Regions from separate parts of the Shewanella sp. S1-58-MNA-CIBAN-0166 genome, predicted to be linked through region 1. Evidence: predicted binding sites of a transcription regulator. Region 1 holds the regulator's gene; the other holds the start of a gene.

The links. The regulator LexA, encoded in region 1, represses DNA repair genes until DNA is damaged. The targets are predictions, from matches to a motif close to TACTGTATNNNNATACAGTA.
Region 2: AAEY99_RS09360 (LexA family protein) is a predicted target of LexA. The motif match lies at 2,011-2,030, and genes of this name have one in related genera.

What each region holds. Positions count from the first base shown of each region.
Region 1 covers NZ_JBEOPN010000001.1:230,869-234,731, reverse strand. Annotated here, with positions in the region: gene coxB (cytochrome c oxidase subunit II) at 1-1,016, opposite strand, end outside; gene AAEY99_RS01075 (cell division inhibitor SulA) at 1,412-1,918, opposite strand; gene lexA (transcriptional repressor LexA) at 1,915-2,529, opposite strand; gene plsB (glycerol-3-phosphate 1-O-acyltransferase PlsB) at 2,794-3,863, shown strand, end outside.
Region 2 covers NZ_JBEOPN010000012.1:37,468-41,330, forward strand. Annotated here, with positions in the region: gene AAEY99_RS09350 (hypothetical protein) at 1-284, opposite strand, end outside; gene AAEY99_RS09355 (hypothetical protein) at 896-1,555, shown strand; gene AAEY99_RS09360 (LexA family protein) at 2,041-2,448, shown strand; gene AAEY99_RS09365 (Y-family DNA polymerase) at 2,449-3,705, shown strand.

The DNA of each region.
Region 1 (3,863 bases):
AGTTGCTTTGCAAAGGCTTGCATTGCAGTACCTGGTTTACCGTTTAAGACGATATTCAGGTGATCGTTAACAGGGCCTTTTATGATAGGGCTGCCAATTAATGATGGGAATACACCAGGAAGACCCGCACCATTGGGTTGATGACAAGCGGCGCACCTAGCAATATAGATTTGCTCACCTTGTGAGGTTAGCTCCTCAAGAGACAAGGTTTTAGACATTGATGCCGCAGCGGCTGTAGCTGCATTGCTTGCTAGTTTTTTTTGCTCTACTAACCAATTATCAAAATCGGCCTCCGATAATGCTTGCACCACAATCGGCATGAAACCATGGTCTTTACCGCATAGCTCGGCACATTGGCCGCGATACGTTCCAGGCTTATCAATACGAGTCCAGGCTTCGTTGATAAAGCCTGGATTGGCATCTTTTTTAACGGCAAACGCGGGCACCCACCATGAATGGATAACATCATCAGATGTCATCAAGAAGCGCACTTTTTGGTTAATGGGCAGTACTAATGGCTTATCGACTTCAAGGAGGTAATGCTCGCCTTTGGCCTCACTGCCATCAATTTGTGCTCTGGGAGTGGATAATGTGCTGTAAAATTCGATGTCTTTATCAAAATAGCTGTAATGCCACTTCCACTGCGACCCGGTAATTTTTATGGTGAGATCAGCATCACTGGGATCTTCCATAGCAATCAAGGTTTTGGTGGCTGGAATAGCCATGCCGATTAAGATGATGAAAGGGATGACGGTCCAAGCAATTTCCACTTTGGTACTTTCGTGAAAATTGGCCGCGACAGCGCCTTTTGATTTGCGGTGATAAATCATTGAGTAAATCATGATCCCAAACACCACTAACCCAATTGCACAACAGATGTAAAGAATCGTCATGTGGAGGTCATAAACCTTGCCACTGATATCTGTCACGCCTTGAGTCATGTTGAGGGGCATTTCTGATGCCCCAAGCGGAAGTGCTACAAACACCACCAGTAAACAATACAACCATTGCTTCACAAGACTACTCCTCTGCTAATTGCAAATAGCAACTACAAAGAAGAGTCACACAGTAATTCTCTGCTCTATGCAAACTCTTCGGTTCCCGAAAAAAGTTTGATGACCTCAAAGTACTTTGGTGGCTGTAAACATACGGTCTACGGTTTTATTGTTAGCTGTGCACCACGCTTGTACCTACTACTGAACTTATCAATTTTGATTTGGCTCATTTGTCTGAAAGTAATCTTGATTACTGCCATTCACGTCCAATTAAAGATAAAAAATGTTTCATCCTTGTTAACCACATTACTTGTAGATTAAACATTGATCAAGATCACTTTGTTGGCTAATAGGCTGAAAAAAGATGAAAAAAACCCCTGAATTCAATACAGGGCTTGGTAATGAAGGGTTCGTGCTTAGTGAAATGAGCAAAAATTACTTGTTCCATTTGTTAAAGTAGGGCTAACAAGTTGATGTTTGTGAGGTAAGTGAGCATTCACATCTTCAATTACCACCCCTAATGCACGTGCACTTTTGGCGACAATTTCTAAACGGCGACTATCGCGAGCATCAAGTGAGCTTGTCCAAGTTACTACTGCGCTCGATGTACCGCTAGTGAGCGCTTTCTCCATGGCCCATAATGTTTCGACTTCATCTTTGGTGTGCACCAGTAAAATGCGATCCATTCTTACACCAGCACTTGCCAGCATATGTTTATAGCCAATATGGGGCGGGCTAATTAATACAATCCATCTGCCTTGCTGGCTCAATATTGCCAACTGGCTGCACAATTGGCTCAGTTCAGCCTCACCTTGAGTGACAGTTTGTAATGTTTGAATGGTTTGGGTGCCATGCAGTTCTGTTTCAGTTAAATCTACCCATAAGCCCGGGTGGCGTGGCGCGATGCCCATTAGTTTGTTCATAACCAATCTCCATTACGGATAACGCCAACGGCAAGCCCTTCGATGGTTAGGCTTTGGCAACTTAAATCTACTTTTATCGGATTGTAATCTTCATTTTCGGCATGCAGATAAATCACATTACCTTTTTGTTCAAATCGTTTTACGGTGACGTCATCATCAACACGTGCCACAACAACCTGGCCATTACGTGCTTGCTGCATTTTATGTACAGCGAGTAAGTCACCTTCTAAAATGCCGATGTTTTTCATGCTGTCACCACGCACTCGCAATAAAAAATCTGCGGCGGGCTTAAACATGTTTGGATCGACTTGATAGTATTGCTCTACATGCTCTTGGGCCAAAATTGGTTCACCAGCAGCAACCTGTCCAATGAGTGGCAGACCGGTTTCAACCTGTTCTTCATGAGGTAAACGAATGCCTCTTGAGGTACCAGGCATGATCTCGATAAAGCCTTTTTTGGCTAATGCTTTTAAATGCTCTTCGGCGGCATTAGCACTTTTAAAGCCAAGACGATTCGCAATTTCAGCACGAGTGGGTGGCATACCTGTTTCGGCGATATTGTTTTTAATTAAGTCTAAAATTTCTGCTTGGCGCGGCGTTAACGGTCTCATGATAATTCCTGTCTTTTTATACAGTGACTGTCATTATATACAGTGTTTGTGTTCGCGCAAGTATTAACCAACTATTTTTTGTATTTTGTTGATTAAGTATCACTCAACAATATGTTTTAATTAACTATTACTAATGTTCTGTCTTATGTTATTTCTGATAGTGAGAGCTTAAACGTAAAGATAGATCGGTCTGATAGTGTAAGCAGGGTGGTTTCTGGTATCCTATACGACAATATTACAGTGGCTTATGTTGCGAAAATAACCATGTCAAAACCAGATTCAATATTTTTACGAGCATTAAGATGGATTCAAAAGTGGATGGTACAGACCATTGTGGTCCCTCACGATCCTTTTGATGACCTCAATATAGATCCAACTAAACCTTTGGTTTATTTAATGAAAACGGAATCTATTAGCGATATTGCCGCGTTGAGCGAAATCACCGAGGGCTTTGGTCTGCCCAGTCCTTATGAGCCATTACAGCTTGATGGCTTAACCGTGCCTCGTGTGGTCTGTTTAGAGGGCCGCAAACCACTATTTGGTAAACGTGAAAGTGGTGACAAATTCCTTAATTATTTTACCAGCTTATTGTCACTTCATAGTGAGAGCCCTGAATTAGATATACAGTTGGTTCCTGTTTGCCTTTATTGGGGACGTACCCCAGGTAAAGAAGAAGACAGCATGAAAGCTGCAGTATTTGAACGTGAAAACCCTACGTGGTTACGTAAATGGTTAATGATTTTATTTTTAGGACGCCATAATTTCGTCCAGTTTTCTAATGCATTATCGCTTCGTCATATGGCCGATGAACATGGTACTGATAAAAGAATTGCTCACAAATTGACCCGAGTCGCCCGTGTGCATTTCCGCCGTCAACGCAAAGTGATGACGGGGCCACAATTACCGAATCGACAAGCGTTGTTTGCCTCTTTATTAAAATCAGAATCTATCAAAAAAGCCATTGAAGAAGAGTCTGCAAATAAGAAAGTAACAGTCGAGAAAGCGCGTGAAACCGCCATTGAATACCTTGATGAAATTGCCGCCGACTATTCTGATAGTTTGGTGCGTATTGCCGAACGTTTCCTGACTTGGTTATGGAACAAATTATACAGTGGCATCAATATCAAAGGTGCCGAGCAAGTAAGACAGTTACATCATGATGGTCATGAAATTGTTTACGTTCCTTGTCATCGTAGCCATATGGATTACTTGCTACTGTCGTATATTTTGTATTATCAGGGCATGGTTCCGCCGCACATTGCTGCCGGTATTAACCTTAATTTTTGGCCAGCAGGGCCGATGTTCCGCCGTGGTGGGGCATTCTTTATCCGTCG
Region 2 (3,863 bases), on a different contig from region 1:
ATAATATTTAACTGTTCAACGTGATCACGAGAGAGTTTAAATTCACCGTCAAAGGCGGATTTCAAATCGTCTTCGCCGTTGAATAATGCTGATACCAACTTCGATTTTGGAAATGATTTATTCGAGCTGTTAGATTGGAGAACGTGTTTGTCTACGATTGCTACCGATGTAGATTTTTTCTTAGACTTCTTGTGTTTTTCCTTTGCGAGTTTGTTTTTTACCTTTTTAGCGGGCTTACCTGTTGATGCTTTTGCATCTTGAATTTGTTTACGTTTTTTAGTCATTGTAAATCTCCTATTGGATCTGTTTGTGTGATCGGCTTTAACCGATCTCCTGATTTACAGATTCGATTTCTCATCACTGAATCACTTTTTTCTGCAATCGTGGTTGTAAAGTTTTTGGTCGCTTTGTCTTTAAATTGATGTACTAACTTATTGATTATTATTACTCGTAACTGCGAGCTCGCAGTTGCAAGGCGGAACTGTATACATTCATTGACGAACACTTGTGGGCTCATGTAAAATGTCCATTGAAGTAAATCTGATGGACATAAGGATCATCAGATTTGCTGGCCCCGCGATATTTTTTAGCTCTACTTTCTTCATTCAAATACTTCTCTTCAGAACCCAAACCGTACGTCTGGGGTACTGCTATCATTTCAAAATGGCGGTTATTCTTTTACTGTAATGATGTTTTGATTTTGGCTTCTCTCGAACCCTTGCTGTGTAAGGGTTTTAGGTGATTTCTGTGTTTATTCTTTTAAAATTTTTTCAAGACGATGAATTTGTTGAGCTAGTACCGGCTGAAAGCCGCACTATATAAGGCTTTCAAGGCAGTTGTTTTTTGAGTTAAAATATAAGAATGTTTAAACATTCTTATATTGGGGGATTTGATTGTGAAACAGAGAATTGGAACGTTTGAAAATCCGATTAAACTAGTAAGTGAGTCTGTACCTCGTCGTTTGCTGCTGGCACACAGTAAAAACACTTCGATTGGGGTATTCGATTTTCACTCTTTACCAGATTTTGGTGAGGATATTTTTATTCGTAATGTGTTGTTTAATGGCCACTTAACACTGCAAGAGGTCAAGCTAGCAATTTATTTTTTTGAGGAACTTTCTGATGGCGGGAAGGTTTTTTCAACATCTTTATCTGAGTTTTGTCCAGCGTTGGTGTACGGAGATGTGATTGAGTCAAATGGAGATTATTTTGACTGTTTGGTGATAGGTTCCAAAGATTCGTTTGAGCAAGAAATATTCTATTCTAATGATGGCTATTACCCGTCTTTATCAATGTTAACAACAATCATGGGGATGAAGCTAACATCCCAAGGGCTTACAAATTTGGTTCGTCAGCTTCATAATTTTGGATATATAACGGTAACGGATATCACGGCTGGAAATACTTACGGCTCCCAAAATCCAAATAGCACTAAGAAAGAAAGAGCTAGATTACGACATATAAGGCTGTGTAATGGAATGCGCCAAAAAGATATGTCTAATCGATGGCTAACTAAGCGGCGCAAGAAACCCAAGAAAACTATCAACTCGAAATGACAGTTCAAGGACAGACTAAGTTGGGGCGGAAATACAACAAATAGTGAGGGTATGTAAGCTGAACACCAGATTTTTCTTGCTTCGTATTTAGATGAAAAACGAGGTTCATCGACGACTTGCACCAAGAAAAATCTTTGCTATTGTCAATATTGACAAAAGGTACTTCAATACTCTGGCTAAGGAAGGCTAATACATGATTTTCAGGCCTATACGAGTTCTAATCACCTCAATTCTGTTTTCCTTGGTTGGCATTTTAGCCTTGTTAATATTCCAATTAATGGAGCCCCAATGTATAGATGACTTAGCAGAGATAAGCGAGATAGCATCCCTCAGAGCTGAACAAGGCTATACCGACCCAATGAGCATTAACGTGACCTTCGATAAAGAAAAGAACCAATGGTGTTACATCGAGACCGCTCAATAATTCTTGCTAGCAGTCATTCTTCGCCTATAATTGCTGTATATAATTACAGTGGTTTATTGATATGCGTGTTATCCCTATACCTGCTCATGCAGGCATCACAGGTTTTGAGAGCCCAGCAGTTGAATACAGTCAGTTAGGCCTGAGCTTAGATGATCTCCTTATCGAGCATCCTAGCGCAACCTTCATAGGACTCGCTCAAGGCGATTCAATGCAGGACGTTGGTATCTTTGATGGTGATGTGCTCATTGTTGATCGCCATGAAACAGCGCGAAATGGAGATGTCATAGTTGCCAATTTTAACGGTGAGTTTGTTTGCAAGATCCTTGATTCTCAACGCCGTCTACTCCTTTCTTCTAATCACCAATTCCAGCCAGTAACCATTCATGAACATGATGAATTTAGCATTGAAGGGGTAGTGACTCGCTCTATTCGTTGCCACCGTCAAAGTCCATTACTGTGTGAGCATTAGATGTTTGCCCTAGTCGACGCGAATAGCTTTTATTGCAGTGCAGAACAGGTATTTCGTCCTGATTGGCGCGGTAAGCCAATCATTGTGTTAAGTAACAATGACGGTTGTATCGTGGCTGCTAATAGGCAGGCTAAAGAAGCTGGAATTGAGAAGTTCTTGCCTTACTTTAAAGTTAAAGAACTCTGTGCTCAACGAGGTGTTATTGTCTGTTCTTCGAACTATGAGTTGTATGCTGACTTATCTAGCAAAATGATGAATATCATTGGCCGTTTTGCGCCAGAGCAACACATTTACAGTATAGATGAGAGCTTTCTCTCGTTTAAGAACTGCTATCCAGCTATCAAGTGTCTTAGCACTCAAGGGCAGTTAATACGCCGTGCAGTGTGGAAGGAGACTCGTTTAGCTGTTTGTGTTGGGATCGGTGCAACACTGACATTAGCTAAAATTGCGAACCATGCCGCTAAGAAGATTAAGGGTTACCATGGCGTTTGTGTGATTAACACCGACCACGAACGAACAGCTATCCTAAAGCAACTTGTTGTTGGGGATGTATGGGGTATTGGGCGAAGGATTAGTAAGAAGCTAGCATTAATGAATATCCATACAGCTTATCAACTAGCGTGTATGCCACCTGGGCTAGCCCGAAAACAATTCAGTATTGAAGTCGAGCGTACAGTTCGTGAACTTAACGGACAAGTGTGTAAATTGTGGGATGAAGCGAGGGCTGATAAAAAGCAAATTTTCTCAACGCGGAGTGTAGGGGAGCGGATAACCGACTTTGACTCATTATTACAAGCTTTGAGCAAGCATGTCGGTATTGCAGCTAGTAAAGCGCGTAAGCAAGGCTCAAGCTGCAAGACCATGCTACTTTTTGCTAGCAACTCACCCTTTGATGAACGTCCTGTTAGTTACAAAGCTATAGTGCATTTCCCTTGCCCTACTAACTGCACCGTCGAGCTAACCAAAGCTATGAGTGAAACTGCTCCAAAGTTATTTCGTGATGGTGTTCGTTACTACAAGATAGGTATTGGCCTAATCGATTTAGCTAGCGAACAGTACAGCCAACTTGATTTGTTTAATCCCCCGACAGCCAAGCCAGCATTAATGCTGGCACTAGATCACATCAATCAACGTTATGGCAGTGATACGATGTTTCTCGCTGCACAAGGTATAGAGCATAAATGGGCAATGCGAAGGGATTTACTGACACCGCAATACACAACTAAATGGCTTAGTGTGCCGCACATTAAGTGCTAACGAGGTTATGCCCCAAAGTTACTTAGAACTAAAGCTCTATTTAACTGTGCTTGCCTTCGTTTCCCATATAAAAACTAATTGATATTGCCCTTCTACACAGATCATTGTTATTGCCTAAGTTAATGAGTTGGTTTTATATACAGTTATAATGCGTTATG